Regions from separate parts of the Micromonospora sp. NPDC047812 genome, predicted to be linked through region 2. Evidence: riboswitches for the same ligand, from Rfam matches in the RefSeq annotation. Region 2 holds a riboswitch; the other holds the start of a gene.
The links. Region 2 has a riboswitch for cobalamin ahead of AB0883_RS10965 (ABC transporter substrate-binding protein). Riboswitches for the same ligand answer to the same signal wherever they lie in the genome.
Positions count from the first base shown of each region.

Region 1: linked by a shared signal. The riboswitch ahead of AB0883_RS22495 (hypothetical protein) and the one ahead of AB0883_RS10965 (ABC transporter substrate-binding protein) in region 2 are both predicted to bind cobalamin.

Region 1 covers NZ_JBEYRY010000006.1:125,697-141,202, reverse strand. The annotation lists gene cobM (precorrin-4 C(11)-methyltransferase) at 1-376, opposite strand, end outside; gene cobI (precorrin-2 C(20)-methyltransferase) at 373-1,137, opposite strand; gene AB0883_RS22515 (cobyrinate a,c-diamide synthase) at 1,161-2,657, opposite strand; gene cobO (cob(I)yrinic acid a,c-diamide adenosyltransferase) at 2,651-3,262, opposite strand; partial or broken gene AB0883_RS22505 (VWA domain-containing protein) at 3,481-5,607, opposite strand; gene cobN (cobaltochelatase subunit CobN) at 5,697-9,365, opposite strand; gene AB0883_RS22495 (hypothetical protein) at 9,504-9,767, opposite strand; cobalamin riboswitch at 9,814-9,943, opposite strand; partial or broken gene AB0883_RS22490 (LuxR C-terminal-related transcriptional regulator) at 10,323-10,469, opposite strand; gene AB0883_RS22485 (MFS transporter) at 10,840-12,087, opposite strand; gene AB0883_RS22480 (hypothetical protein) at 12,258-12,593, opposite strand; gene AB0883_RS22475 (MFS transporter) at 12,749-13,969, opposite strand; gene AB0883_RS22470 (LacI family DNA-binding transcriptional regulator) at 14,127-15,113, shown strand; gene AB0883_RS22465 (phospholipase) at 15,242-15,506, shown strand, end outside.
Region 2 covers NZ_JBEYRY010000002.1:696,758-712,263, reverse strand. The annotation lists gene AB0883_RS11015 (heavy metal translocating P-type ATPase) at 19-2,127, shown strand; gene AB0883_RS11010 (helix-turn-helix domain-containing protein) at 2,197-2,805, shown strand; gene AB0883_RS11005 (SRPBCC domain-containing protein) at 2,811-3,569, shown strand; partial or broken gene AB0883_RS11000 (NADP-dependent oxidoreductase) at 3,828-3,983, opposite strand; gene AB0883_RS10995 (helix-turn-helix domain-containing protein) at 4,198-4,518, shown strand; gene AB0883_RS10990 (ABC transporter substrate-binding protein) at 4,770-6,365, shown strand; gene AB0883_RS10985 (ABC transporter permease) at 6,431-7,405, shown strand; gene AB0883_RS10980 (ABC transporter permease) at 7,398-8,267, shown strand; gene AB0883_RS10975 (ABC transporter ATP-binding protein) at 8,264-9,361, shown strand; gene AB0883_RS10970 (dipeptide/oligopeptide/nickel ABC transporter ATP-binding protein) at 9,358-10,110, shown strand; cobalamin riboswitch at 10,187-10,368, shown strand; gene AB0883_RS10965 (ABC transporter substrate-binding protein) at 10,397-11,410, shown strand; gene AB0883_RS10960 (iron chelate uptake ABC transporter family permease subunit) at 11,416-12,567, shown strand; gene AB0883_RS10955 (ABC transporter ATP-binding protein) at 12,567-13,334, shown strand; gene AB0883_RS10950 (hypothetical protein) at 13,331-13,696, shown strand; gene AB0883_RS10945 (cytochrome c oxidase assembly protein) at 13,704-15,506, opposite strand, start outside.

The DNA.
Region 1 (15,506 bases), on a different contig from region 2:
GGACGATCTCCACGGCCAGCCCGAGCGCCCGGCACAGGTCGAGCTGCTCCTGCACCGCGCCCCACAGCGCCGGGTCGCCGGAGTGGATCCGCGCGACGGTCAGCCCGTCGGCGGCGGCGCGCTCGTAGAGCGGCAGCACGCCCTCGATCGGCAGCCGCGACGAGTCGACGATCTCCGCGTCGGCGCGGGCGTGGGCGAGCACGTCGGCGTGCACCAGGCTGGCCGCCCAGACCACCACGTCGGCGGAGCCGATCACCCGGGCGGCGCGCAGGGTCAGCAGGTCCGCCGCGCCGGGGCCGGCACCGACGAACCACACCTTGCCCGTGCTGGGCGGCCCGCCGTCCTCGGCGTGGCCCGCGATCGGCCCGGTGCTCACAGCTTTCCTCCCCTACGGTCCCGGCGGGCCGGGACCAGCAGCGTCGACAGGTACGGCAGGTCGTCGGCCGCGTCGGTGACCGCGCCGATCCGCTCGCCAGGCAGCCCGAGGCCCCGGCCCAGCACGGCCTCGCCGAGGCGGCCCTGCCGGCGCAGCTCGGCGACCAGCTCGGCGTGCCGCCGCCAGCCCTTGTACGCCACGACGGTGCCCGGGCCGGCGAGCGCGTCGGCGAAGAGCGCCAGCCCGGCGGTGGCCGGCAGCAGGGTCAACGGTTCCCGGCCCTCGCAGAGCGGCACGCCGCTGCGCGCCGCGAGGTCCTGCATGGCGGTGATCCCGGGGACCGTGCGCACCTCGACCGCCGGGCGCAGGGCGCGGACACCCTGCGCGAGGTAGCCGAAGGTGGAGTAGACGTTCGGGTCGCCGATGGTGGCGAAGACGATCGCGCGGGCGCCGCCGTCGACCGCGTCGAGCACCGCCCGCGCGGCGTCCTCCCAGGCGCGTTCCCGGCGGGCGGTCACCCCGCCCCGGTCGTCGAGGGCGAACGGCAGCCGGCGCAGCCGGCCCGGCGCGACGTGCGCGGCCACGGTGGCCTCGGCCCGGCCCGGGGGCGCGTCGCCGGCCGCGGCGAGCCGGTCCAGCACGGGTACGAACACCACGTCGGCCTCGGCAAGCAACCGGGCCGCCCGCAGGGTGAGCAGTTCGGGGTCGCCGGGACCGACCCCGACCCCGGTCAGCGTCGCGGCGCCCGCGCGCCCGTTCACCGGCTCGCGGCTGTCGTGACCGGTCACCGGGTCGCCGCCTCGACCAGGCGGCGGGCGGCGTGCGGATGGCCGGCCCAGTGCGTGTGCAGGTAGGAGGCGTGCACCCGGCCGGCGACGAAGCCGTGGTCGGCGCCGTCCCAGCGCCACGCCGGCTGGTCGCCGTGCCCGGGGTCGGTGACGGTGCGGTGGAACTCGTGGCCGCGTACCGGGTCGCCGGGGCGGTGCAGCGGGGAGCCGGTGACGGCGACGGCGTCGCGGTAGCCGAGGGTGAGCCGGTCGGTCATCCGGGCGGCCAGGTCCAGCCGGCCGCACATGGGGACCCCGTCGAGGTGCCGGCCGAGGTAGAGCAGGCCGGCGCACTCGGCGACCACCGGGCCGTCGAAGTCGGCCAGCTCGGCGCGGAGCGTGGCGTTGTCGGCCAGCTGCGGCGCGTACGCCTCGGGGAAGCCGCCGCCGACGACCACCGCGCGGGTGCCGGCGGGCAGGGCGGGGTCGCGCAGCGGGTCGAAGGGGGCGACCGTGGCGCCGGCGGCGGCGAGCAGCTCGGCGGTCTCGGCGTAGGAGAAGGTGAAGGCCGGTCCGCCCGCGACCGCGACCACCGGACGCCCGGCGCCGGCGAGCCCGCCGACGGCGGCGGCCGGATCCCAGGCCGGGGCGCGCAGGGGGCCGGCGGTGCGGGCCAGGTCGAGTACGGCGTCCAGGTCCACGGTGGCCGCGACGAGGTCGGCGAGGGCGGCCACGATCGCCAGGGACTCCGGTGCCCGCTCGGCGACCGGCACCAGCCCGAGGTGGCGCGCCGGGGCGGCGACCTCGACGGCGCGGGCGACCGCCCCGAGCACCGGTACGCCCACCTCGGCGAGCGCGTCGCGCAGCAGCGACTCGTGCCGGGGCGAGCCGACCCGGTTGAGGATCACCCCGCCGATCCGCACGCCGGGGTCGAACGCGGCCATGCCCAGGGCGAGCGCGGCGGCGGAGCGGCCCTGGGCGGTGGTGTCCAGCACCAGCAGGACCGGGGCGTCGACCAGCCGGGCGACGTGCGCGGTGGAGGCGTACCCGCGGCGGCCGACCGCGCCGTCGTGCAGCCCCATCACGCCCTCGACGACGGCGATGTCGGCGGGCGTCGGGGTGCCGGCGCCGTGGCGCAGCAGCGGCGCGATCCGCTCCTCGCCGACCAGCCACGGGTCGAGGTTGCGGCCGGGGCGGCCGGCGGCCAGCGCGTGGTAGCCGGGGTCGATGTAGTCGGGGCCGACCTTGTGCGGGCTGACCACCAGGCCGCGGCGGCGCAGCGCGGCGAGCAGCCCGGTGGCGACGGTGGTCTTGCCGTGCCCGCTGGCGGGCGCGGCGACCACCACGCGGGGCAGCGCCCACGCGCCGCCGTGGTCGCCGGTCGCGTCGTTGTCCCGGGCGCCGCCGGTCGCGGCGGCATCGGTGGACGGGGGGCCGCCGGCCGGGTGTCCCGCCGGCGCGGTGGGGCCGTCGGGACCGCGCGGGTCGGTACGGCGGCCGGGGCCGGTCACCATTCGATGCCCTTCTGGCCCTTCTGGCCGGCGTCCATCGGGTGCTTGACCTTGGTCAGCTCGGCGACCAGGTCGGCGGCCTCCACCAGACGCGGGTCGGCGTCCCGGCCGGTGATCACGACGTGCTGGAAGCCGGGGCGGTTCGCCAGGGTGTCGACCACCTCGGCCACGTCCACCCAGCCCCACTTCATCGGGTAGGTGAACTCGTCGAGCACGTAGAGGCCGTACCGCTGCGCGGCCAGGTCGCGCTGGATCTGCCGCCAGCCCTCCAGGGCGTCGGCGGCGTGGTCGGCCTCACCGCCGCGCTGGATCCACGACCAGCCCTCGCCCATCTTGTGCCACGCGACCGGGGCGCCCTGCCCGGTGCGCTCGTGCACCTCGCCGAGGGCGCGGAAGGCGTTCTCCTCCCCCACCCGCCACTTGGCGCTCTTGACGAACTGGAACACCCCGACCGGCAGCCCGGCCGTCCAGGCGCGCAGGGCCAGCCCGAACGCGGCGGTCGACTTCCCCTTCATCTGCCCGGTGTGGACGATCAGCAGCGGCCGGTGACGCCGCTGCCGGGTGGTCAGCCCGTCGGCGGGCACGTGGGACGGCTTCCCCTGCGGCATCAGGCGACACTCCTCTTCTGCCCGACGGCGGCGACTGCGGCGACGGCGGCGGTGCCTGCGGTGGCGGTGGCTGCGGTGGCGGTGGCTGCGGTGGCGGTGGCTGCGGTGGCGATCTTGGTAGGGGCGGGCCCTCCTGGGGGCCGTTCCTTGCCAAGATCTGCGGCGGACCGGTCGTGCGGGCCGGGACGGGGTGCCGGCGCGGGGGCCGGGCGGCCGGCGGCGAGAGTGGTCAGGGGGGCGGTGGCCACCTCGTCGAGGCGGTGGTGGGCGGCGTCCAGTTGGGCGGCGAGGCGGCGCGCCAGGCCCAGGCGGACCGGGCCGCTCTCGCAGTCGACGACGACGCAGGGCGCGCCGGTCGCGGCGAGCACGCCCGCCGCGCGGGCCGCCCGGTCGAGCGGGCGCTCGCCGGCGGTGGCCCGGCCGTCGGTGACGACCAGCACCAGGGGGCGGCGGCGGGGATCGCGCAACCGCTCCAGCCGCAGCAGGTCCGCGGCGGCGAGCAGCCCCTCGGCCAGCGGGGTGCGCCCGCCGGTGGGCAGCTCCGCCAGCCGGACGGAGGCGGCGAGCACCGACGAGGTGGCCGGCAGCAGCAGCTGCGCGGCGGCGCCCCGGAAGGCGACCACCGCGACCTTGTCCCGGCGCTGGTAGGCGTCGGTGAGCAGGGCGAGCACGGCCCCCTTCACGGCGGCCATCCGCGCCCGGGCGCCCATCGAGCCGCTGGCGTCGACGACGAAGATCACCAGGTTGCCCTCGCGCCCCTCGCGGACGGCCTCCCGGACGTCGTCGGGACGCAGCCGCAGCGGCCCGCCGACCCGGCCGCGGGCGGCCTGGTGCGGGGCGGCGGCCCGGACGGTCGCCGGCAGGTGCAGCATGCCGGCCCGGGCGGTCGGCACCCGCGCCCCGGTGGTCCGTCCGCGCCCGGTGCGGGCCCGGGAGCGGCGGCCGGGCACCCCGTCGCCGACCCCGGGCGCGGTGAGCAGCCGGGCCTTCAGGCCCTGCCGGGGTACGGCCACGGCCTGCCCGCCGCCGGAGCGGCCGTCCGCCGGCCGGGTCCGGCCGGGGGCGCCCTCGCCGCCCGGGTCCCCGGCGTCGGGCGGGCCGGTCGAGGCGTCGGCCGAGCGCCCGGTGGCGTCGTCGCCACCGCCGGCCCGGTCCGGCCACGTGCCCTCGCCGCCGTCCCGGCCGGTGTCGCCGTCGCGCCCGAGGTCCGGCGCGTCCGCGCCGGCCGGCGTGGTCCCGTCGGCGTCGCCGGGGTCCGGGGCGCCGCCGGCCCCGCCCGGGCCACCGCCCGGGCCGCCGGGTCCGCCGCCGTCCGGGCCGGAGTCCGGGCCGTCGCCGGGGCCGCCGTGCTCGTCGTCGGGGTCGTCGTCGCCGGCCCGGTCGAGGGCCTCGTCCAGGCGCTTCTCGTCGAGCCCCGGAGCGTCGAACGGGTCCCGGCGACGCCGGTGCGGCAGGGCCAGCCGGGCGGCGACCCGCACGTCCTCCACCGTGACCGCGTCCCGGCCGTGCCAGGCGGCGTGCGCCAGCGCCGTACGGGCGGTGACGATGTCGGCGCGCATGCCGTCCACGTCGAACGCGGCGCACACCTCGGCGATCCGGCGCAGCGCGGCGTCGGGCAGCAGCACGTGCGCCAGCCGCTGCCGGGCGGCGGCGACCCGGCGGGCGACCTGCGCGTCGGCGTCGGCCCAGCGGGCGGCGAACCCCGCCGGGTCGGCGTCGGCGGCGAGCCGGCGGCGGACCACCTCGACGCGTACGGCCGGGTCGCGGCTGGCGCCGACCTCCACGGTCAGCCCGAAGCGGTCCAGCAGTTGGGGGCGCAGCTCCCCCTCCTCCGGGTTCATCGTGCCGACCAGCAGGAACCGGGACGCGTGGCTGACCGAGACGCCCTCGCGCTCGACGTGGCAGCGGCCCATGGCGGCGGCGTCGAGGAGCAGGTCGACCAGGTGGTCGTGGAGCAGGTTGACCTCGTCGACGTAGAGCACCCCGCGGTGGGCGGCGGCGAGCAGGCCGGGCTCGAAGGCGCGCACCCCCTCGCCGAGTGCCTTCTCCAGGTCGAGCGAGCCGACCACCCGGTCCTCGGCCGCCCCGACCGGCAGCTCCACCAGCCGGGCGGGACGCCGCTCGGCGGCCGGCGCGGCCGGGTGCGGCCCGTCCGGGCAGGACGGGTCGGGGGCGGCGGGGTCGCAGGCGAAACGGCAGCCGGCCACCCGGTCGACCGGCGGCAGCAGCGCCGCCAGGGCCCGTACGGCGGTCGACTTGGCGGTGCCCTTCTCGCCGCGCACGAGCACCCCGCCGATCGCCGGGGAGACGGCGTTGAGCAGCAGGGCCAGCCGCATGTCGTCCATGCCGAGCACGGCGCTGAACGGGAAGGTGGTCACCGTGCCGCCTTCCGTTCGCGACTGCGGAGCTCGCAGGACCGGCTCACTCCTCGCGCTCACTGCCGTTCCTCCAGGTCGCCCTCGCTGGCCAGGTACGTCTCGCGGAGCCGGTCCAGGGTGGCCGGCTCGGGTTCGGCCCACAGGCCCCGGTCGGCCGCCTCCAGCAGCCGCTCGGTGATGCCGCGCAGCGCCCACGGGTTCGACTGCTCCAGGAACTCCCTCGTGGTGTCGTCGAAGACGTACGCGGCGCTCAGGTGCTCGTACATCCAGTCGTCGACGACGCCGGCGGTGGCGTCGTAGCCGAACAGGTAGTCGACGGTGGCGGCCAGCTCGAAGGCGCCCTTGTAGCCGTGCCGGCGCATCGCGGCGATCCACTTCGGATTGACCACCCGGGCCCGGAACACCCGCCGGGTCTCCTCGCCGAGGGTGCGGGTGCGCACGTCGTGCGGCATCGCCGAGTCCCCCACGTACGCGGCCGGGGCGGCACCGGTGAGGTGGCGGACCATGGCCACCATGCCGCCGTGGTACTGGAAGTAGTCGTCGGAGTCGACGATGTCGTGCTCGCGGGTGTCCTGGTTCTTGACCGCCACGGCGATCCGGGCGAAGGAGCGTTCCATGTCGGCGCGCGCCTCCCGCCCGTCCAGCCCCCGGCCGTAGGCGTAGCCGCCCCAGACGGCGTACACCTCGGCGAGGTCGGCGTCGCTGCGCCAGTTGCGGGCATCGATCAGCGGCAGCAGCCCGGCCCCGTACGCCCCGGGCTTGGAGCCGAAGACGCGGGCGGTGGCCCGCCGCTCGTCGCCGTGTTCGGCGAGGTCGGCGGCGACGTGCGCGCGCAGGAAGTTCTGCTCGGCGGGCTCGTCCAGGGCGGCCACCAGCCGGACCGCGTCGTCGATGAGCGCGACCACGTGCGGGAAGGCGTCGCGGAAGAAGCCGGAGATGCGCACGGTGACGTCGACCCGGGGGCGGCCCAGCTCCGCCGTCGGCACCACCTCGACGCCGGTGACCCGACGGGACCGGTCGTCCCACGTCGGGCGGCAGCCGAGCAGGGCGAGGATCTCGGCGATGTCGTCGCCCTGGGTACGCATGGCGCTGGTGCCCCAGACCGTGAGCCCGACCGAGCGGGGGTACTCCCCGGTGTCGGCGAGGTGCCGGGCGAGCAGCGAGTCGGCCAGGGCCACGCCGACGTCCCAGGCGTTGCGGCTCGGGATGGCCTTCGGGTCGACGGAGTAGAAGTTCCGGCCGGTGGGGAGCACGTTGACCAGGCCCCGGGTGGGCGAGCCGGACGGGCCGGGCGGCACGAACCGCCCGTCGAGCGCGCCCACCACCCGGTCGATCTCGTCGGTCGTACGGTTCAGGCGCGGCACCAGCTCGGTGGCGGCGAAGCGGAGCACCGCGGCGGCGTCCGGTACGGCCCGCCCGGCCACCTCCTCGACCACCACCTCGACGGCGTCGGCGTCCCAGCCGAGGGTCTCCATGCCGACGACCAGCCGGCGGGCCAGGGCCTCGATGAGGTCGACCGCGTCGGCGGCGGTCACGCCCGGTCCCTCCACGGTCTCGGTCAGCGCCTCGGGCACGGTGAGCCGCTCCCCGGGGGCGGCGAGCAGCGCCTGCTCGTCCAGCCCGTACGCGCCGGCCAGCGCCTGCCGCAGGCCGGGCAGCGCGCGGGCGCCGCCCCAGACCTGCGGAGCGCGCAGCACGGCGAGCACGAGGTTGACCCGGGCCTCGCCGGTGGGCGCGGCGGCGAGGATGTGCAGGCCGTCGCGGATCTGCACGTCCTTGACCTCGCACAGGTAGCCGTCGAGGTGCAGCACGAAGTCGTCGAAGTCGTCGGCGTCGGGCATCCGCTCGGCGTGCAGGTCGTGGTGCAGCTCGGCGGCGCGTACCAGGTCCCAGATCTGGGCCCGCAGGGTCGGCACCTTGGCCGGGTCGAGGGCCTGCACGGTGGCGTACTCGTCGAGCAGCTGCTCCAGCTTCGCCAGGTCCCCGTACGTCTCGGCGCGGGCCATCGGCGGCACGAGGTGGTCGACGACGACGGCGTGCGCGCGCCGCTTGGCCTGCGTGCCCTCGCCGGGGTCGTTGACGATGAACGGGTAGACCAGCGGCAGGTCGCCGAGGACGGCGTCCGGGGCGCAGCCGGCGGCCAGCCCGAGGCCCTTGCCGGGCAGCCACTCCAGGGTGCCGTGCTTGCCCAGGTGCACCACGGCGTCCGCGCCGAACCCGCCGTCGGCGACGGGCGCGGCCAGCCAGCGGTACGCGGCCAGGTAGTGGTGGCTGGGCGGCAGGTCCGGGTCGTGGTAGATGGCGATCGGGTTCTCCCCGAAACCGCGCGGCGGCTGGATCAGCAGCACCACGTTGCCGAAGCGCAGCCCGGCGAGCACGATGTCGCCGCCGTCGGTGTAGAGCCCGCCGGGCGGCTCGCCCCAGTGGGCGAGCATCCGTTCCCGCAGCTCCGCCGGCACCTGCGCGAACCACCGCCGGTACGTCTCCCCCGGCACCCGCGCCTCGGCGGCGCCGAGCTGTTCCGGGGTGAGCCACTCGACGTCGTGGCCGCCGGCGGCGATGAGGGCGTGGATGAGCGCGTCGCCGTCGTCGGGCACCGGCGCGTCGCCGAGGTGGTAGCCGGCGTCGGCCAGGGCGGCGAGCAGCCGCACCGCCGAGGCGGGGGTGTCCAGGCCGACGGCGTTGCCGACCCGGGAGTGCTTCGTCGGGTACGAGCTGAGCACGACCGCGAGCCGCTTGTCGGCCTGGGGCACGTGCCGCAGCCGGGCGTGCCGCACGGCGATGCCGGCCACCCGGGCGGCCCGCTCCGGGTCGGCGGCGTAGGTGGACAGCCCGTCGGCGTCGATCTTCTTGAACGAGAACGGCACGGTGACGATCCGGCCGTCGAACTCGGGGATCGCCACCTGCATCGCGGCGTCCAGCGGGGACAGCCCGGCGTCGCTGGCGGCCCACTGCTCGCGCGTGCTGGTCAGGCAGAGCGCCTGGATCACCGGCACGTCCAGGGCGGCGAGCGCGCCCACGTCCCAGGCGTCCTCGTCCCCTCCGCCGGAGGCGTCGGCGGCGACCGTGCCGCCGGCGGCGAGCACGGTGACCAGCAGGGCGTCGCAGCGGGCGAAGAGCCCGAGCGGCCCCGCGTTGGCGGTGAGTCCGCGCAGCGAGCCGCAGTAGATGGGCAGCGGGTCGCCGCCGGCCGCCTCGACCGCGTCGGCGAGGACGTCGACGAACCCGGTGTTCCCGGCGAGGGCGTGTGCCCGGTAGAAGACGATCCCGACCGTCGGCCGGTCCGGCCGCGTGGGCCGCTCGCCGTGGATGCCATACGTCGGGGTGGGCGCGGGCGGGGCGAAGCCCTCGCCGGTGAGCAGCACCGTGTCGGAGAGGAACCGGGCGAGCTGGGCGAGGTTCTCCGGCCCGCCCTCGACCAGGTACGCCAGCGCCTGGGTGGCCACCCCGGAGGCCACGGTGGAGGCCGCCATCAGCTCCGCGTCCGGCACGTTCTCGCCGCCGAGCACGACCGTCGGCACGCCGGAGGCCAGCACCGCGGCCAGCCCGTCCGGCCACGCCTGCCGGCCGCCCAGCAGGCGTACGACGGCGAGGTCGACGCCGTCGAGCAGCGCGGGCACGGCGTCGGCGGCGATCCGGGCGGGGTTGGCGAGCCGGTAGTCGGCGTCGCTGGCGCGGGCGGCGAGCAGGTCGGTGTCGGCGGTGGAGAGCAGCAGGATGCGCACGGACAGCTCCGGAGAGTGACGCCCGGGTCGACGCGGGGACGACCGGGCGATGCGGGGATGGGCGCGGTTCAGCGGGTACGACGGGCCGGCGGCCGGCTCACCGGCGGGCCGGCGGGGTCGGGCGGCGCGGTGCGGGCGTCAGCGGTACGCGGCGAGGGTGGACCCGGTCACGGTGGTGAACCGGCCGGGCACGGTGCGGGCGCCACCGGGAGCCGGGCGACCGACGGCGGGCATGGTGCGGACCGGCGGGTGCGCGGCGGCCCCGCGGCTGGCCGGCGGCACGGAACGGCGGCCACGCGCGGCGATGCGGCCGCCCGCGGGAGAGTTGCCGCCAGCGGGGCCGTTGGCACGGCCGGGCACGATGCGACGATGATCGTCGATGGGGGAGACGCGGTGCGTCATCGGGTCCTCCTCGGGTGTCCACGCCCTGGGGTCACTCCGACGGCCGAAGTATCCTGGCTCCCGGATCGACGCTCTCCCCCGGCCTTCCAACCGCGCACGCACGGTCGTGACTCACGAGGGGGGATCGCTCCCCGGTGACAGTGGCGGGACCGCGCCGGAATCGCACCGGCTTCCTTCACTGCCGTCAGGCCGCGAATGCTGCCACACCCCGGGCCGCCGGTCAACGCCACCCCACCCCGGCTCACGGCACCTCGCATCGATCGACGAACAACGATCGTGATGCCCGTTCAGGCACGCCTTTCGCATTGTCGTCGGCCAATGTAAGGTCTGAGCCGCCGAATACGGCGACGGTGGCCCCGGAACGCGCACGGGCCGAGCGGAACGGCACCCGCGCACACCCCGGCGCCCGCGTGCCGTTCCGCTTCCCCAGCAGGCAGGCTGCGGCGCGCGGGAGGCGTCGCCGCCCGCCCGACGTGGTGACGGGGACCTCGACCACGGTCGACGTCGGCTCACCGGTCGGCGAGCCCCGATTCGTAGCCCCGCGATGACCAGTTGCGCCCGGTCACGGGCGGCCAGCTCCGTCAGCAACCGGCCGATGTGCGTCTTCACGGTGCCCCGGCTGAGGTGCAGGTGCCGCTCGATCTCGGCGTTGGACATCCCACGGGTGATCAACGTCAACACCTCCCGTTCCCGCCGGGTCACCCCGTCGAGCCGTCCGGGCACCCGCCGGGCGGCCGGCAGGCGGGTGCACTCGGCGATGAGCCGGCGGGTGACGCTCGGGGCCAGCAGCGCCTCGCCGGCGACGACCGCTGGGCGGCCGGCCGGGTGGTGCGCCCGCGGACGCTGGTGAGGCTGCTCCCACTGCTCGCGCCGTTGCTGCTGCTCGCCTCGATCCACCGGGTGGTCGGCGCTCCACCGGGGCTGCGGCGTCGCCCGGGTCCAGGTGGCGTACCGCTATCCGACGCTCACGGTGCTGCTCGCCACCGCGACGCTGGGGTCCGCCGCCGTGCTCGTGGCACGGATCGTCCGACTCGGGCGACGCGAGCGCGCCCGACGACGGGCATCCTCCCCGTCAGGCCGGACCGCCCGGCGCGGTGGGACGGGACGCGACGCACCAGGCGGCGGTCGCGGCGACCGCCACCGTCGCGCTGAACAGGAAGGGTGCCCGCATGCCCAGGCCGGCGGCCAGCGCCCCGCCGGCGAGCGCCCCGAGCGCGGCGCAGCCGTAGGAGAGCATCCGGGAGGCGGCGACCACCCGACCGAGCAGGTCGCCGGGCACGAGGCGTTGCCGGATCGACAGCGCGACCACGTTGAGGACCGCGAACGACGCGCTGGTGGTGACGACGACGGCCACCGCGGCGATTCGGTGCGGCGCGACGGCCAGGAGGGCCGGCGTTCCGGCCGTGACCGCCATCGACCAGGCCAGCACGGGACGGTGCCGGAACCGGCCGATCAACCGGTCGGCGACCAGGGAGCCGGCGAGCCCGCCGGCCGCACCGGTGGCCAGCAGCAGGCCGAAGCCGAACGCGCCAAGACCGAGGCTCTGCCGCGCGTAGAGCACGAAGATCGCGAACCAGGCGCTGTCCGCGGCGGCGACTGCCGCGCCGACGACCACGAGCGTGCGGAGCACGGGTTGCCGGGCCAGCCACCGCAGCCCGGCGAGCGCCCCGCGCCTGGCCGGGTCGGCGGCGGCGCTCCGCCCGTCCGCGTCGGCGCCCGACCGTGCCGGGCCGGGGCGGGCGAGACTCAGCGGCAGGGACAGCACGAGCATGACGGCCAGCGCGAGCGAGGCGCCGTTGATGGCGAAGGGCAGCGCCGCGCCGACGACGAACAGCATCGCCCCGACCGGCGGACCGACGAACTCGTTGCCCACGATCTCACCCGCCACCAGCCGGCCGTTGGCCCGCTCCAGCTGTGCGTCGTCCACCAGGCGGGGGATCGCGGTCTGGGCGGCGGTGTCGCGCAGGGTCTCGCCGACACCGAGCAGGAAGGCGGCGGCGACCACGAGCGCGACCGAGGCCACGCCCGTCGCCACGGCCACGGCCACCGCCGCCAGCACCACGACGCGGCCGGCGTCGGCGGCGACGATCAGTGCACGGGCCGCCCGGCGGTCGGCCAGCGCGCCGGCCAGCAGGCCGGTGACCAGCCACGGCAGGAACTGCGCCGCGGCCACCGCGGCCACCGCCACCGGGTCGTCGCTCAGCGCGGCGGCGAGCAGCGGAAAGGCGGCCACCCGGATGCCGTCGCCCAGGTTGGCCAGCGCCGCGGCGGTCCAGAACGTCCAGAAGGGACGGCCCAGCGACCGGGACCGATCAGCCATCGGGGCACCTTACCGCGCCGGGTCCGACGGAGCAGCCCCGTGCCGGTCCGGCGGACAGCGGGCAGCGGGCCGGAGTGGTCTCGGGCGTACCGCTCATGGGCGTGGTGCCCCGGCCGGTCAGGGAGCCTGACCCCCCGGCTGGTCCGCGGGCGTGACGACGGGCGGACCGGTCAGCGGGCGTGGCGCTCCGGGTGGGCCCGGTTCCACGCCCGCATCCGCTCCGGGTAGCCGGTGCGGGCGGCCTCGTACAGCGGCACCGCGTGCTTGCGGGCGATGGACCCGGCGGCGCGCGGCGAGCCGGTGCGCCGGCGGATCCACTCGCCGTCGTGGGCGATGGCGACCACGGTGGTGTCCGTCGCCGTGGTCTCCGGCTCCAGGTAGAACTCCACGCCCCGGCGGCTGGCCACGAACGCCTCCAGCGCGGCCAGGTCCTCCCGGGTCGCCTCGCGGTCGAGCTTCGTCGGGGTCGCGTCGGCGGCGCGCGGCCGCCGGTTGAACCAGCCCATGCCCGGCTCCTCTCCTCGGCGTCCTCCCAGTGCAGCACCGTCACCTGGCAACCGTCTGCGCACCACCTGGGAGCCACCTGCGCGCCCCGGTCGTCGCCCCCGGGCCCGACCTCGCGGGGTGGCGGACGAGCACGGGCCGGCGGGCGGGGGGCCGCTCAGCGGGCCGGCGGGCGGGTGGCCGGCACCAGGGCGAGGGTGGGCAGCAGCAGCAGCGGCACGACGAGCAGCGCCCGCAGCGTGCCGACCCGGTCGCCGAGCAGGCCCAGCAGCGGGGGGCCGGCGAGGAACGCCGTGTACCCGATCACGGCGACCACGCTGACCCGGGCCGGCGCCCGCCGCTCGTCGTCGGCCGCCGCGCTCATCCCGACCGGGAAGCCCAGCGACGCACCGATCCCCCAGAGCGCGACGCCGGCGATCGCCACCGGCCCGGAGCCGGCGAGCACCGCCACGCCCGCGCCGAACGTGGCGAGCAGGATCGTGGCGGACAGCACGGGTACCCGACCCCACCGGTCCAGCGCGACGGTCCCCGCCGTGCGGCCCAGGGTCATGCCGACGACGAAGACGCCGAAGACCGCGGCCCCGGCCGCCTCGCTGAGGTCGTGGCCGTCGATGAAGGCGACGGCCAGCCAGTCGTTGGCGCTGCCCTCGGCGAACGCCGACACCAGCACCAGCAGGCCAACGAGCAGCGTACGGGGCTCCCGCCAGGCGGCGAGCAGTTCGCGGCGGCGCTCGGCCGGGGCGGCCGACGCGGAGGCGGTGCCGCTCTCGGCCGCCGGCAGGAACGACCGGACGGCCAGCAGCGTGCCGAGCAGCACCACCGCGGCCAGCGCGGCGAGGTGCACGGCGACCGGCACGCCGAGGCGGGCCGCCCCGGCGCCGAGCCCGGCCCCGGCCACGGACCCGAGGCTCCACGCCGCGTGGAAGCGGGGCATGACGGTCCGCCCCAGCCGCCGCTCGACCGCCGCGCCCTCGACGTTCATCGCCACGTCGCAGATGCCGGAGCCGTAACCGAGGGCGCACAGCCCCACCGCGACCCCGGCCAGGGACCCGGCCAGGGCGGCGAGCCCGGTCACGGTCAGCCCGGCCGCGACGACCAGGGTGGAGAGCGCGACCGTGCGGGCCGCCCCGAGCCGCTGGGCCACCAGGCCGGCGGTGGGCATCGCGAGCAGCGCGCCGACGGACATGGCGAGCAGGAGCAGCCCGAGCCGGCCCGCGCTGAGCCCGAGCGCGTCCCGGACGGCGGGCACCCGGGAGAACCAGGTGGCCACGGCCAGGCCGTTGAGCGCGAACACCACCGCCACACCGGTACGGGCGGCCAGCACCGCCCGGGGTACGGCCGGGGGCGGCGGGGCGGTCGGGGCGGCGGTGCGGCTCACGGTGGCGGTCCTCTCGCCTCGGGTCGTCTGCCGCCCGATCCCACACCTGAGAGCGCTCTCGGAGCAACCCGAACGCGCCCCTTACCGTCAGCGCGCCGGAGGGGGATGATTCGGTCGACCGTCCACGCCGCGACGGCCGAGCACGGGGAGGACCGGGATGACGACGACACACCGACCACCGACCCTGGAGGACGTCGCCCGGGTGGCGGGGGTCTCCCGGGCCACCGCCTCGCGGGTGATCGCCGGCACCGGCTACGCCTCCCCCGCCGCGCGCGAGCGGGTGAACGTCGCCGCCGACCGGCTCGGCTACGCGCCGAACCCGGCCGCCCGCGCGCTGGTCCGCGGCACCGGGGTCCGGCTGGTGGTCGCGGTGACCGGCACCACCGCGACGGTCCTCGACGACCCGTACGTCCACCGGGTGCTCGGCGCCTGCGCCCGGGTCTGCACGCCGCACGGGCTCGGGGTGGGGCTGCACTGGCTGCCCACCCGGGCGCCGGGCGAGGTGCGCCGGCTGGCCGAGGACCGCGGCGTCGGCGGGGTCGTCCTGATCAACACCACCGAGGCGGTGCTGGACGCGGTCCCGGCGAGGCTGCGCGGCCGGGTGGCCTCGATCGGCATCGGCTCCGCCCTCGTACCGGCCTTCGACGTGGACAACGGCGGCGGCACCGAGGCCGTCGTCCGGCACCTTTACGCCTCCGGGCGCCGCCGCATCGCCATGGTGACCGGGCCCCGCTGGCTGACCTGCGCCGGCCGGTCCGTCGGCGCGTACCGGCGGATCGTGCGTGACGCCGCCCTGCCGGAGCGGCTGGTGCCGGGGGACTTCAGCGCGGACCGCGGCCGGGTGGCGGCCCGGGAGGTGCTGGAACGCTGGCCGGACACGGACGCGATCGTCGGCAGCAGCGACGCGACCGCGCTCGGGGTGATCGACCGGCTGCGCGGCGACGGCGTCCAGGTGCCCGGGGACGTCGCCGTCACCGGCTTCGACGACATCCCGCTCGCCGCGATGACCACCCCCGCGCTGACCACGGCGACGCATCCGGTGACGCAGATCGCCACGGCGGCGGCCACGGCCGTACTGGACGGGCGACCGGTGCCGCCGGCGACGATGTTCCCGTCCCGGCTGGTCCGCCGGGTGAGCGGATGAGCCGGCCCCCGGCCGGGGCCGCGCCGCTCGCCGGCCGCGTCCGTGGCGGGTCGCGGCGGGGGGATTGAGCGTCGGGTTGGCGGGTAACCGCCGGCGCATGCCCGCCCAGGACGAGGAGCGGTGATCCCGTGGCCGAGCCCGCGCCGCCGCACCGGCAGCCGGAGGAGAACTTCCGGCACGGCCGGCTCGCCGCGCGTCCGGCGCCGCCGACCGCCCCGGCCGCCGCCGGGCTGGCGTCGCTGACCGACCCGCGGGGTGCCGCGCTGGCGATGGTGTACGCCCCGGAGCCGGTCGACGGTCCGCCGTACCGGCTGGTGCTGCTCCTGCACGGCGCCGGCGGTTCGGCCCGGCAGGGGCTGGACCTGCTGCTGCCGGTCGCCGACGCGCACCGCC
Region 2 (15,506 bases):
GGTCGGGAGGAGGCGCAGATGCCCCACGAGACGCACCACCACGACGGCCACCCGCCCCGCGCGACGGGTGCCTCCGACGCGCACGCCGGCCGGCACGCCCACGGCGCGGGCGGACACGCCGGGCACGACAAGCACGCCGGGCACGACCCGGAGATGTTCCGCCGGAAGTTCTGGCTGAGCCTGGCGCTGACCGTGCCGATCGTCCTGACCAGCGACATGGTGATGGACTGGTTCGGCTACCGGCTGGAGTTCCCGGGCGTGGCATGGGTCGGCCCGGTCCTCGGCACGGTCGTCTTCCTCTACGGCGGCTGGCCGTTCCTGGTCGGCGCCGTGCGGGAGGTGCGCGACCGGGCGCCCGGCATGATGCTGCTCATCGCGATGGCCATCACGGTGGCGTACGTCGCCTCGGCGGCCACCGCGCTCGGCGTCTTCGACCTGGACTTCTGGTGGGAGCTCGCCGCCCTGGTCACGATCATGCTGCTCGGGCACTGGCAGGAGATGAAGGCCATCGGCCAGGCGCAGGGCGCGCTGTCCGCCCTGGCGGCGCTGCTGCCCGACGACGCCGAGCGGGTGACGGCGGACGGCGGGGTCGAGCGGGTGTCCGTGGCGGACCTGCGGGTCGACGACCTGGTGCTGGTCCGGCCCGGCGCCCGGGTGCCGGCCGACGGCCGGATCACCGAGGGCGGCGCCGAGCTGGACGAGTCCATGGTCACCGGCGAGTCGCGGCCGGTATCCCGGGGCGTCGGGGACCGGGTGGTCGCCGGCACGGTGGCCACCGACGCGGCGATCCGGGTACGCGTCGAGGCGGTCGGCGAGGACACCGCGCTGGCCGGCATCCAGCGCCTGGTGGCCCAGGCCCAGCAGTCCAGCGGTCGCGCGCAGGTGCTCGCCGACCGGTTCGCCGCCTGGCTGTTCTACGTCGCGACCGTGGTGGCCCTGGCGACCCTGGTGACCTGGGCCGTGCTCGGCGACCCCGGTGCGGCCGTGGTGCGTACCGTCACCGTGCTGGTGATCGCCTGCCCGCACGCGTTGGGCCTGGCCATCCCGCTGGTGATCGCGCTGTCGACCGCCGTGGCGGCCAGGGGCGGGATCCTGGTCAAGGACCGGCTGGCGCTGGAGCGGATGCGCACGGTCGACGCGGTGCTGTTCGACAAGACCGGCACCCTCACCCGGGGCGAGCACGTGGTGTCGGGGGTGGCGGCCACGGGGAACGGCAGCGAGGACGAGGTGCTCGCCCTGGCGGCGGCGGTGGAGGCGGACAGCGAGCATCCGCTGGCCCGGGCCATCGTGGCCGCCGGGTCCGAGCGCGGCGCGGCCCGGCGGGCGACGGGGTTCCGCTCGCTGACCGGGCGCGGCGTCCGCGCCGAGGTCGACGGCACGGCGTACGCCGTCGGGGGCCCCGCCCTGCTCCGCGAGTTGGGCGCCGAGGTGCCGGACGACCTGGGCGACCGGCAGGGCGAGTGGTCGCGCCGGGGTGCGGCGGTGCTGCACCTGCTGCGCCTCGACGGCGGGACGGCCACCGTGCTCGGCGCCCTCGCGCTGGAGGACCAGGTCCGCCCCGAGGCCCGGGAGGCGATCGCCGAGCTGCGGGAGCAGGGTGTCCGCAAGATCGTCATGATCACCGGGGACGCCCGCCCGGTCGCCGAGGCGGTCGCGGCCGACCTCGGCTTCCGTCCCGGCGTCGACGAGGTCTTCGCCGAGGTGCTGCCCGCCGACAAGGACGACGCCGTGGCCGACCTGCAACGGCGCGGGCTGCGGGTGGCGATGGTCGGCGACGGGGTGAACGACGCCCCCGCGCTGGCCCGCGCCGACGTGGGCATCGCCATCGGCGCCGGCACCGACGTGGCGATCGAGTCCGCCGGGGTGGTGCTCGCCTCGTCCGACCCGCGGGGCGTCACCGGCGTGATCCGGCTGTCCCGGGCCTCGTACCGCAAGATGATCCAGAACCTGGGCTGGGCGGCCGGCTACAACGTCGTCGCCCTTCCGCTGGCCGCGGGCGTGCTGGCCTGGGCCGGGGTGACGCTCAGCCCGGCGGTCGGCGCGATCCTGATGTCCGCCTCGACGATCGTGGTGGCGCTCAACGCCCAACTGCTGCGCCGCGTGCGCCTGCGTCCCCGGGAGGAGTGAGCGGCGCGGGCCCTCACCGATCAATCGGATTGTCTTGACAGGAAAAACTGTCGGTGGGACGCTGTGGTCATGTTCGACATCGCAGTGATCGAGGACCCGGCGGCGGCCGAGGCGTCGCTGGACCCCATGCGGGCCCGGCTGCTGGCCGCGCTCGCCGAGCCGGCCTCGGCGACGATGCTCGCCGCCCGCGTCGGCCTGCCCCGGCAGAAGGTCAACTACCACCTCCGGGCGCTGGAGCAGCACGGCCTGGTCGAACTGGTGGAGGAGCGCCGGAAGGGCAACGTGACCGAGCGGGTCATGCGGGCGACCGCGGCGTCGTACGTGATCTCGCCCGCGGCCCTCGCCGCCGTGCGGCCCGACCCGGCGCAGTCGCCGGACCGGCTGTCGGCGCGGTGGCTGCTGGCGCTGGCCGCCCGCCTCGTGCAGGACGTCGGCGCGCTCATCACCGGCGCCGAGCGGGCGAAGCAGCGGGTGGCGACGTTCGCGGTCGACGGCACCGTCCGGTTCGCCTCGGCGGCCGACCGGGCGGCCTTCGCCGAGGAACTGGCCGCCACCGTCACCGCCCTGGTCGGCAGGTACCACGACGAGAACGCCCCCGGCGGCCGCGAGCACCGGGTGGTGGTCGCCCTGCACCCCAGCGCCGACCCCGACGACAGCACCGCGAACGAGGAGCACTGACTGACATGGGACACCACTTCGAGCTGCGCAAGGACGTCGAGCTGGCCGCCACGCCCGAGCAGGTGTGGGAGGCCATCGCCACCGGGCCGGGCATCGACTCCTGGTTCATGGGCCGCAGCGAGGTCGAGCCGGGCGAGGGCGGCCGGACCCGCCTGACGATGGCCGGCCACGTCGAGGAGTCGACGATCACCGCGTGGGAGCCCGGCAAGCGGCTCGCCGACCGCACCGCGACGGCCCCGGACGGCACCTTCATGGCGATGGAATACCTCATCGAGGGCCGCGAGCGGGGCAGCACGACCCTGCGGCTCGTCCAGAGTGGCGTCCTCGGGGACGACTGGGAGACCGAGTACGAGGCGATGGGCGTCGGCTGGGACATGTACCTCGGGACGCTTGCCGCGTACCTCGCCCACTTCCCCGGCCGGACCGCGACCCCGGTCTCGGCCTTCCGCCCGGGCGTCGGCGGCGCGGACCGGGCGTGGGCGGCCGTGGCCGACGCCCTCGGCGTCGCCGGTCCGCTCGCCGAGGGGCAGCGGGTCCGGTTCACCGTCGCCGGGCTGCCGCCGATCGAGGGCGTCGTCGACCTGGCCGGCCTCCCGACCTACGTCGGTGTCCGCACCGCCGACGCGCTCTACCGGTTCCTCCACTCCGGCGCCGAGCGCGGCGACGCCCTGGTCCTCGGCCACCACGTCTTCGCCCCCGGGCAGGACCCGGCCCGGAGCGAGCGGGCCTGGCAGGACTGGCTGGCCGCCCTTCCCGTCGGCTGACCCGACGACAGGAACGGCGAGCGGGCCTGGCAGGACTGGCTGGCCGCCCTTCCCGTCGGCTGACCCGACGACAGGAACGCCCGGCGGGCGGGCCGGCCCGGACGCCTGGGTGGACGGGGGCCGATCCGGACGCCCGGCAGGCGCTGCCCGGTGGGAGTCGGGCCGGCCCCGCCGGGCGTCCGGGTGTGGCCAGGGCGTGAGGACGAGGCGCCCGCGCAGGCCGCCCGCGGCGAGGCGGTCGTGGGCCACGCCGACCTGGTCCAGCGGCAGGGTGTCCGCGACGCGCGGGCTGAGCCGTCCCGCGCCCACCAACGCGGCCAGTTCGGCCAATCGCGCGCCGTCGGCGAACACCTCCTGCACGACGACGCGCGTGGCCCGCAGGGGCGGCGGCGCGAACGGTGCGACCAGGGCCACGAAGGTGCCCTCCGGCCGCAGTGCCTCGTGCGCCGCGACGCCGACCACCGCGGCGTCGACCACCGGGCACGTCGTGGCGTACGGCCTCGGCGAGCCGTTGCGTGCGCGGCACGAACCAGGTCGCCCAGCTGCGGGAGCACCAGCGCGACGAGTACAACGCCTTCCTCGCGCAGTGCCCGGGTCACCAGCTGCTGGCGACGCTCAGCGACAAGGGGTGACGCTGGTCCTCGCCGCCCTCGCCGCCCTCGCCGCCCTCGCCGCCCTCGCCGACGGGCCCCTGCGCTACAGCGACCTGAGCCGCACCATCCCCGGCGCCAGCCAGAAGATGCTGACCCAGACGCTGCGCAAGCTGGAACGCGACGGCCTGCTCACCCGCACCGTCACGCCGGCGGTGCCGGTGCGCGTCGATTACGGGATCACCGCGCTGGGCCGTACCCTGCTTCCGATCCAGCAGGCGATCAAGAACTGGGCCGAGACGCACATCGAGCAGGTCCATCGCGCCCGCGCCGCATACGACCGCGGCGCCGCCGGCTGACCGTCGCGCTCCGACGCGGACGGGGTGTGGCCTGGGCGACACGGCCCCCTGGCGCTTGTTGCATGAGATTGGCAATTGCGGAATGCTGGCGTTAGTGGCCGGCTGCCCCCGGCACGCGATGATCGAGACCATCGCCGGGGCGTCCGTCCGCTCGTGACCGTGGACCGCCGCGGGCACGGTCGGTCAGATCAGGACGCCGGCCCCGGCGTGACGCCGGGCGGTCGCGCGAAGAACAGACCCGGGAGCATGTGATGGGTACGCCTGTGTCCAAGCGCGTGGCGGCGGTGGCCGTCGCCGGTGTCCTCGCCGTGGCCGGCTGCTCCTCGCCGACGACCACGTCGACGGGCGCGGCCGGCGCCGGCACGCTCGTCGTGGCGACGGCGGGTGAGCCGGACGCGTTGAACCCGGTGCTCAACTACGGCGTCGACGGCGGCTCCCTGATCTTCGACGGGCTGGTCGCCCGCGACGCCCGCAACGAGCTGGTGCCGGCGCTGGCCCAGGAGCTGCCGACCGTGTCGGCGGACGGCAGGACGGTCACCGCGAAGCTGCGCGACGGCGTGCTGTTCCACGACGGCAGCCCGTTCACCGCCCAGGACGTGGTCTTCACCTACCAGGCGGTGCTGGACCCGAAGGTCGACTCCACGCTCCGCTCCGACCTGGACATGCTCGCCTCGGTCACCGCGCCCGACCCGTCGACCGTGGTGTTCACCCTGAAGTACGCCTACGCGCCCTTCCCGCAGCGGCTGGCCCTCGGGATCGTGCCGGCCAAGGCGCTGGCCGGGCAGGACATCAACAAGGCCGAGTTCAACCGCAAGCCGGTGGGCACCGGCCCGTACCGCGTGACCTCGTGGACCCCGGGCGACCGGCTCGTGCTCGCGGCCAACGAGAGCTACTGGGGCGGCAAGCCCGCCAACGGCGGCGTGGTGGTGGCGTTCGTCGCCGACGACAACGTACGCGCGCAGCGGATGCGGGCGGGGGAGTTCGACGCGGCGGAGCTGGCGCCGAAGCTGACCACCGGCTTCGACGGGCAGGCCGGCTACCGGGTGCAGCGGGTGCCCACCGCCGACTACCGGGGCGTGATGCTGCCGATGGGCAACCCGGTCACCGCCGACCTCGCGGTGCGGCGGGCGCTGAACGCCGCGGTGGACCGCGCGGCGATGGTCACCGGGCTGCTCGGCGGGGCGGGCGAGCCCGCGTTCGGGCCGGTGCCGCCGACGTCGGAGTTCGCCGAGCCGTCGATCGTCGGCAAACCCGCCGCCGACCCGGCCGCCGCGACCGCCGCCCTCGACGCCGCCGGCTGGAAGCCGGGCCCGGACGGAATCCGCGCCAAGGACGGCCGGCAGGCCGCGTTCTCGCTGATGTACCCGGCCACCGACAGCCTCCGCAAGGAACTCGCCCTCGCGGTGACCGCCGACGCGAAGAAGGTCGGCATCAAGATCACTCCCGAGGGCCTGACCTGGGACGCGATCACCCCCCGGATGAAAAGCGACGCGCTCGTCATGGGCTACGGCACGCCGTACGACCCGGACTTCGTCAGCTACAAGCTGTTCGGCTCCGCCTTCGCCGGCCAGGGCTTCTTCAACCCCGGCTCCTACCGGTCGCCCGTGGTGGACAAGGCGTTGCAGGACGGCCGCGCCAACGCCGACCCGGCCGCCCGCAAGGCCGCGTACGCCACGTTCCAGAAGCAGCTCGCGACGGACATGCCGTGGGTGTTCCTCACCTACCTCCAGCACACCTACGTGGTGAAGGACGCCGTCGCCGGGGTGACCCCCCGGGTGGAGCCGCACGAGCACGACGTCGCCAACAGCCTCTGGTGGAACATCCACACCTGGACGAGGAAGTCGTGACGACGCCCGCCCCGACAGCCGCGCCGGCACCGGCGAGGGCCACCCCCCGACGTCGGACGCGTCGGATGGCGGGAGCCGGCGCGGTGGTCCGCCGACGGCTGCTGGTGGCCGTGCCGATCCTCGCCGCCACCAGCGTCGGCATGTTCGCCCTCGGCGCGGCCTCGCCCATCGACCCGGCCCAGCAGTACGCGGGCGCGGCGGCGTTCACCGCCAGCGAGGAGAACCTGGCGCAGATCCGCGCCAACTGGGGTGTCGACGACCCGCTGCCGGTGCAGTACCTGCGTTGGGTGGGCAACCTGCTCCAGGGCGACCTGGGCTGGTCCACGAGTCGCCACGAGCCGGTCACCTCCGTGCTCGCCGCCCGTGCCGGTTGGACCCTGCTGCTCGTCGGCGCCGCCCTCGCCCTCGTCCTCGTGGCGAGCCTGCTGCTGGGCACGCTGGCCGCGTACCGGCGTGGCGGCTGGTTCGACCGGGCGCTGCGCGCCACCGCGTACGCCGTGCAGTCGATGCCGGTGTTCTGGATCGGGCTGGCCGCGATCGCCCTGTTCGCCCTCACCCTCGGCTGGCTGCCGGCGGGCGGGCTCACCGACATCACCGCCACCGGCACCGACCCCGCCGACGTGGCCCGGCACCTGATCCTGCCGGTGGGCGTGCTGGCGATCGCCCAGACGCCGTGGTTCGTCCTGTTCATCCGGGACGCCGTCGCCGACAGCCTCCGCGACGACCACGTCCTCGCCGCCCGGGCCCGGGGCCTGCCCGGCCGCACCGTGCTGTTCGGCCACGCCCTGCGTACCGCGCTGCTGCCGTTCCTCACCCTCGTCGGCACCCACCTGCCGGAGTTGATCGGCGGCGCCGTCCTGGTGGAGACCGTGTTCTCCCTGCCCGGCCTCGGCGCGGTCACCGTACAGGGCGCGCTGGGCAGCGATTTCCCGCTGCTGGCCGCCACGACCCTGGCCACCACCGTCGTGGTGCTGGCCGCGAACCTCGGCACCGACCTCGCCTACGCCGCCGCCGATCCCCGGGTACGCCTCGATGACTGACCTCGCCCTGCCCCTGCGGGTCCGGCGGCCGAAGCCGCGTACGGGCCGGGTCGGCGCCGCCGTCGCCTGGGCCGTGCTCGTCGGCGCGGGCCTGGCCTGCCTCCTCGCCCCCGTCCTCTGGCCGCTCGACGAGAGCGCGGTGGACCTGGCCCGGACCCGGCTGGCGCCCTCCTGGGCGCACCCGGCCGGCACCGACGACCTCGGCCGCGACGTGGCCCACCGCAGCCTCTACGGCCTGCGGGTCTCGCTGCTCGTCGGCGCGGTCGCCGCGCTCGTCGCCACCGTGATCGGCGGCCTCGTCGGCGCGGTGGCCGGCACCCTCGGCGGCTGGGTCGACCGCGTGCTGATGCGGGTGGTCGACACCATCGCGGCGCTGCCGCACCTGCTGCTGGGTATCTTCATCGTCGCGATGCTGCGGCCGAGCCTGGGCGCGGTGATCCTGTCGATCGGGCTGACGCACTGGCTCTCCACCGCCCGCATCGTCCGGTCCGAGCTGCTCAGCCTGCGTACCCGGCCGTTCATCGACGCCGCGATCTCCGGCGGCGCCAGCCGGGCCCGGGTGATCACCCGGCACCTGCTCCCGCACGTGCTGCCCCGGTTGGCCCTGGCCACCACGCTGATGGTGCCGCACGCCGTCTGGCACGAGACCGCGCTGTCCTTCCTCGGCCTCGGCCTGCCCCCGCACCTGGCCTCGATCGGCAACATGATCAACGACGGGCAGCGGTCCCTGCTCACCGGCGCCTGGTGGGCCAGCATCGTGCCCGGCCTGCTCCTCGTCGCCGTCACGCTGGCCCTGGCGGCCCTCACCGGCCGGTGGCGCGACCGCCTCGACCCGCGCGTACGAGCGGAGCTGAACCTGTGACCACCACCCGCGAGCCCGCCCCCGCCGACACCACCGCCCCGGCCGGGAGGACCGCCACCCGCCCCACCGGATCCGCCACCACCGGCGAGACCGCCGGCAGCGCCGGCACGGGTGGCACCGCCGCCGACGGGCGGCCCGGCCTGCTGGAGGTCGACGGGCTGACCGTCCGCTTCCAGCTCCGCGACGCCGTCGTGCAGGCCGTCACCGACCTGCACCTGACCGTCCACCCGGGCGAGCTCCTGGCGGTGGTCGGGGAGTCCGGCTGTGGCAAGTCGGTGCTCGCGCACGCCCTGCTCGGCCTGCTCCCCGGCAACGCCACCGTCACTGGTCATGCCCGCCTGCGCCCGCCCGCCGGGGCGCAGGTCGACCTGGTCGGCTCCTCCGAGCGCCACCTCGCCCGCGCCGTACGCGGCCGCGCGGTCGGGCTGGTGCCGCAGAGCCCCGCCACCGCCCTGACCCCCGTACGGACGGGCCGGCGGCTGCTGGAGGAGACCCTGCGCGCCCATGGGCACACCCGGCGCGAGGCGCCCGCGGCGGCCGAGCGGGTCGCCGCCGAGGTGGGTCTCGACCCCGCCGACCTCGACCGCTACCCGCACGAGCTCTCCGGCGGCATGGCCCAGCGCCTGGCCACCGCCCTCGCCCTCGCCCCCGACCCGCCGCTGCTGCTCGCCGACGAACCCACCACGGGCCTCGACCGGCCCCTGGTCGACCACACCCTCGACCTGCTGCGCCGCCGCTGCGACGCCGGCGGCGCCGTCCTGCTCATCACCCACGACCTGGCCGCCGCCCGCCGGGTCGCCGACACGGTCGCCGTCATGTACGCCAGCCGGATCGTGGAACGGCGGCCGACGGCCGAGTTGTTCGCGGCGCCCGCCCACCCGTACACCGCAGGTCTTCTCGATGCCCTGCCCGAGCGGGCCTTCCGGCCCGTCCCCGGCCATCCGCCGATGCTCACCGACCTGCCGCCCGGCTGCGCCTTCGCCCCGCGCTGCGACCGCGCCACCGACGTCTGCCGCACCCCGCCCGCTCCCTGCGCGGGCGCGCCGGGCCGGGCCGCCTGTCACCACCCGCTGACCCTCGGAGCGCCGGCATGACCAGCACGGCCGGAAGCGCCGGCACGACCAGCACCGCCGGAAGCGCCGGCACGACCAGCACGGCCGGGAGCGCCGGCACGACCAGCACCGCCCTCGCGGCCCACGAGGTCGCGGTCTCCTACGGCGGCCGGCGCGTCCTCGACGGCGTCGACCTGCGCGTCGCGCCCGGCGAGACGGTCGGCCTGCGCGGGCCCTCGGGCAGCGGCAAGTCCACCCTCGCCCGGGTGCTGGCCCTGCTGCACGCCCCCGAGGCCGGGCACGTCACCCTCGACGGCCACCGGGTGGCGGGCGCCCGGCACCGGGTGCCCGCCGCCGTTCGTACCCGCGTCGCGATCCTGTTCCAGAGCCCCCGCGCCGCCACCGACCCCCGGCTGGGCCTCGCCGACATCATCGCGGAACCGCTGCGCGCCACCGGCACGCCCGAGGAACAGGCGCGGGCCCGGGCGGCGGAGCTGGCCGACCTCGTCGGCCTCACGCCCGACCTGCTCGCCCGCCGCCCGCACGCGGTCAGCGACGGGCAGCTGCAACGCGCCTGCCTCGCCCGCGCGCTCGTGCACCGGCCCGACTACCTGCTCTGCGACGAGGCCACCGCCATGCTCGACGCCTCCACCCAGGCGCACCTCGCGGCCGTCATCACCGACTACCAGCGGCAGCACGCCGCCGGGGTCCTGCTCATCACCCACGACCCGGCGCTGATGGCCCGCTGGGCCACCCGGGTGGTCGACCTGCCGACCGCCGCGCAGCCCTGACCGGCGCGCCTCCCGACAGCCCTCGGCGGACCGTCCCTGATGGTGTTCGTCGCGTGACTTCCGGGGCGGCCGGCGGCTAGGGTGACTCTGCCGTGGTGCTCGGGAAGCCGGTGGAAGACCGGTGCGGCCCTCGCCACTGTGATCGGGAAGTTCGCGGCCCTCGTCGTACGAGGTCACTGGGCGTAACCCGCCTGGGAAGGCCGGCCACGGACGCACCTCCCGTCAGCCAGGAGACCGGCCACGGCACTGCGTTGACCCGTCCACGAGGTGTTGGAAGGCGGTCCCGATGCGCGTGCGCGCAGTGCGGTCCACCCTGTCCCGGCGCGTTGCCGCGCCCCTGTCCGTCCTCGTCGTCCTGCTCGGCGCCTGCGCCACGGACGACCCGGCCACGGCGCCCCCGGCGGCCGCCGCCCCGGTCGCGCTGACCAACTGCGGTACGCCGGTCGCCGTCGCCGCCCCGCCCGAGCGGGCGGTGACCCTGAACCAGCCCGCCACGGAGATCATGCTGGCGCTCGGCCTCGCCGACCGCATGGCCGGCACGGCGTACCTGGACGACGCGATCCTGCCGGAGCACGCCGCCGCGTACGCCGCCGTGCCGGTGCTGTCGGACAAGTACCCGGCGAAGGAGAAGCTGTTGGAGGCGGCGCCGGACTTCGTCTACGCCTCGTTCCACAGCGCCTTCGGCGACGAGGGCGTCGGCGACCGCGCCGCGCTCGCGGGGCTCGGCATCGGCACGTACCTCTCGCCGGCCGGGTGCCCGAAGCAGCACCGGCCGGCGAAGCTGACGGTGGAGGACGTGTTCGCCGAGATCCGGGACGTGGCGGCCGTCTTCGGGGTGCCGGAGCGGGCCGAGAAGCTCATCGCCGACCAGCGGGCCCGGATCGCCACGGCCGCCGCCCGGATCGGTGGCGCGCGGGACGTGTCCGTGCTCTGGTGGGACGCCGGCACCGACGCCCCGAGCGTGGGCGCCTGCTGCGGCAGCCCCAACATGATCATGTCGGCGGTCGGGGTGGGCAACGTGTTCGGCGACCTCACCGGCGGCTGGGCCGACACCAGCTGGGAGGCGGTCGTGGACCGCGATCCCGACGTGATCGTGCTGGTCGACGCGGGCTGGGACGCGGCAGCCGCGAAGCGGGCCTTCCTGACCCGCCACCCCGGCCTGAAGGAGTTGCCGGCGGTGGCCCGGCAACGGTTCGTCGTCATCCCGTTCTCCTCGACCTCCGCCGGGGTGCGCGTCGTGCTCGGCGTCGAGGCGCTCGCCGCGGGCGTGGCGCAGCTCCCCGCCGGGGCGGACCGCTGACCGCCGTGGCCCGCCGCGCCGGCCCGGGACCAGCACGCCGCACCGCCCCCGACCCGACCCGCCGCGCCGCCCCCGGGTCCGCCGACCGCGCCGCCCTCGGGTCCGCCGACCGTGCCGCCCCCGCTGGCGTCCGCGCGGCCAACCCGCTCGGCCTGGTGGTGCTGCTGGTCGCCCTGCTGGCCGGGCTGGTCGTGTCGATCGGGGTGGCCGTCACCGTCGGACCGGCCGACATTCCCGTGTCGACGGTCTGGTCGGTCGTGGCCGACCGGCTGGGACTCCCGCACGCCGAGGTGCCGCTGCTGCGCGAGCACATCGTCTGGCGGCTGCGCCTGCCCCGGGTGCTCGGGGCCGCCGCCGTGGGAGGCGGGCTGGCGGCCGTCGGCGCGGTGATGCAGACCGTCACCCGCAACCCGCTGGCCGACCCGTACCTGCTCGGGGTCTCCTCGGGGGCGTCGCTCGGCGCGGTCGCGGTCCTCGTCCTGGGCTTCGGCGGCGGGGTCGCCGCGCTCACCGGGGGCGCCTTCGCCGGGGCGCTGGCCGCGTTCGCGGTCGTGGCCGCGGTGGCCGGCCGCCGGGCCGCGCTGGCCCCCACGAGGGTGGTGCTGGCCGGCGTGGCCGTCGCGCAGCTCTGCGGGGCGGCCACCTCGTTCGTCATCATCTGGGTCGCCGACCCGCACGCCACCCAGAGCATCACGTTCTGGCTCTCCGGCTCGTTGGCCCGCGTCGACTGGACCGCCCTGGCCTGGGCCGCGCCGGTCCTGGCCGCCGTGCTCGCCCTGGTGGCGGCGTACGCCCGCACGCTCAACGCCTTCGCCTTCGGCGAGGACGCCGCGGCGACCCTCGGTGTCCCCGTCACCCGGGTCCGGTGGCTGCTGCTGGTCGCCACCGCGCTGCTCACCGCGGCGCTGGTCGCCGTCAGCGGCGCGGTGGGCTTCGTCGGGCTGATCCTGCCGCACGCCGCCCGGTTCCTCACCGGGGCGGACCACCGGCGCCTGCTGCCCGTCGTCGTCCTCGCCGGGGCGATCTTCCTGGTCTGGGTGGACACCGCCGCGCGGACCCTCTTCGCGCCCCGGGAGCTGCCGGTCGGCGTGCTGACGGCGCTGCTCGGGGTGCCCGCCTTCGTGGTGCTGCTGCACCGCCGGAAGGTGCGTGGCTGATGCTCACCGTCACCGGCGTGTCCTGGTCCGTCGCGGCCCGGCGGATCCTCGACGACGTCACCTGCGCGGTGCCGGCGGGCAGCCTCGTCGGGCTGCTCGGCCCCAACGGCTGCGGCAAGACCACCCTGCTGCGGATCGTCGCCCGGCTCGCCACGCCGGACGCCGGGTTGGTCACGGTCGGCGGCGACGACGTCACCGCCCTGCCCCGGGTCGCGCTGGCCCGCCGGACGGCGCTGCTCGCCCAGCACGCCGACACGGACCTGGACCTCACCGTCGGCGAGGTGGTGCTGCTCGGCCGTACGCCCCACCGTGGCTCGCGCTGGTCCGACAGCGGCGCCGACCGCGCCGCGGCGGCCGACGCGCTGGCCCGGGTGGACCTGGACGGGTACGCCGGGCGCCGCTGGCACACCCTCTCCGGCGGCGAGCGGCAGCGGGTGCAGCTGGCCCGCGCCCTGGCCCAGCAACCGCTGCTGCTGTTGCTCGACGAGCCCACCAACCACCTCGACATCGGCCACCAGCTGCACCTGCTGCACCTGGTCCGCCGCTCCGGGGTCACCACCCTGGCCGCGCTGCACGACCTCAACCTGGCGGCCATGTTCTGCGACGCGGTGGTCGTCCTGGCCGCCGGGCGGGTCGTCGCCGCCGGTACGCCCGCCGAGGTCCTCACCCCCGGGCTGCTCGCCGACGTCTACGGGGTGCGGGCCGACGTCGCGACGCACCCGGGCACCGGGCGGCCCGCCATCACCTACCACCCGCCGGCGCCATGACCGTCGCACCGGGCTGCCTCGTCACCGTGTGCCGCGACTGCTGCTGCGGCAGCGCCCGCAAGCACCCGTCCGTCGACCACGACGCGCAGTTGCGGCGGTTGCGTGCCGGGTTGCCGGCTCCGCACCGGGTACGGGTCAGCGCCTGCCTCGACCTCTGCGCGCAGTCGAACCTGGTCGTCGTGCACCCGACCCCGGCGGCACGCCGCGCCGGCGCGCGGCCGGTCTGGTTCGGCCTGGTCCTGCACGACTTCGTCGTCGACGACATCACCGGATGGGTCCGGGCCGGCGGGCCGGGCGTGGCGCCGCTGCCCGCCGCGCTGGAGCTGTCGGTGGTCGCCCCGGCGCTCCACCCCGGCCGGTGAGGCGGCCTCAGCGCGGGCGGTCGTCGCCGGGGCCGGCGGGATCGGCGCGACCGGCGGCGGCCAGGAAGGAGTTGTAGCGGGCCAGGTCGTCCGGCTCGCCGGTGGCCTCGGCGCGGGCGGCGGCCCGGTCGAGGCGGGCCTGTTCCCGCCGGTCGGCGCGGACCCACTGGCGGACCAGCACGACCAGGACGACCGCGGCGGGGATCTCCCCGAACGCCCAGGCGATGCCCGCGCCCAGCCTCTGGTCCTCCATCAGCGACGACGCCCAGTCCGGGTGGACGGCGACGTACCAGTCCGGGGCGATGAGGCTGGTGGTCTGCATCAGCACGAGGCCGAAGAAGCCGTGCGCCATCATCGACGCGAGGTGGATGATCACCAGGAGGGGGTGGGCGAGCCTCGGCCGGCCCGGGTCGACCCCGATGAGCACCCAGAACAGCAGGTACCCGGCGACCACGAAGTGCGTGAGCATGGCCAGGTGCCCGAGGTGGGAGCGCATCAGCGTGCCGAGCAGGTCGCTGAGGTAGAGACCGAAGAGGCTGCCGGCGTAGATGCCCAGCGCGACCAGAGGGTGGGTGAGCAGCCTCGCGGGCCGGCTGTGCAGCGCCAGCAGCAGCCACTCCCGGGCCCCACGGACCTGCGGGTCGGTGGGGCGACGCAGGGCGCGCAGCGCCAGGGTGACCGGGGCGCCGCCGACGAGCAGGATCGGCACCAGCATCGACAGCACCATGTGCTGCACCATGTGGGCGCTGAACAGCACGTACGCGTAGCGGGCCACGCCCAGGTTGGTGACGGCGGCCAGCAGCAGCAGACCGGCCGACCAGCTCGCGGTCCGGGCCAGCGGCCAGCGGTGCCCGGCCCGGTGCAGCCGCCACACCCCGGCCAGGTAACCGCCGATGCCGAGGACGGTGAGGGTCAGGAAGAACATGTCCGGCAGCGGCTGGCCCACCAGGCGTTCCGGGGTCGGCGCGGCGGGCATCGGGAAGCCGAGCAGCTCGGTGATCGGGTCGGCGTCGAGCGGGTCCTGCGCCACCGGGGTGGGGCTGCGGGACAGCGCCACGGCCAGCCCGACGGTGGCGGCGAACACGACCACCTCACCGGCGGCCAGCCGGGCGAACGCGCCGCGCCGGCCCGCGCGCAGGGCCGGCAGGGTCCGCGACCGGTGCACGGCGCCCAGGGTGCCCAGGACGGCCAGGGCGACGAGCTTGCCGAGGACCAGCCAGCCGTACCGGGACTGCCAGAGCTGGGACACGTCGCCGAGGCGTACGGCGGCGTTGGCCGTTCCGCTCACCGCGACGGCCACGAAGCAGCCCAGGGCGAGGCGGCCGTACCGGTCGGCGGCGTCGGCCAGTTGCCGGCTGCGGCGGACCATCAGCAGCGCCACCAGCCCGCCGACCCAGAGGGCGGCGGCCAGCACGTGCAGGACGAGGCTGGACACCGCGATCTGGTGGTTGCCCGCCCCGGCGGCGTGCCCGGTGAACGCCGGCGGCAGTACCCCGACCAGCGCGATCAACGCCGTCGCGGCGGCGAGCCCGCGCGAGACGCCCACCCGGGCCAGCACCGCCACCGCCAGCGCCAGCCCCGCCTGGAGCAGCAGCGCCCGCCCCTGCGAGATCGAGGAGGCGAAGCTGACCACGGTGGGGACGCCGAGTTCGTCCACGGGGACGCCGAGCAGGTCCGAGACCGTCAGCACGATCAGCGTCAGCGCGGTCACCGCCCAGCCCGCCGCCGCCGCGCCCGCGCGGCGCAGCAGCAGCCAGCCGTACGCCGAGACGCTGCGCCCGTCGCCGGGCAGCAGGAAGGCCGCCGTCAC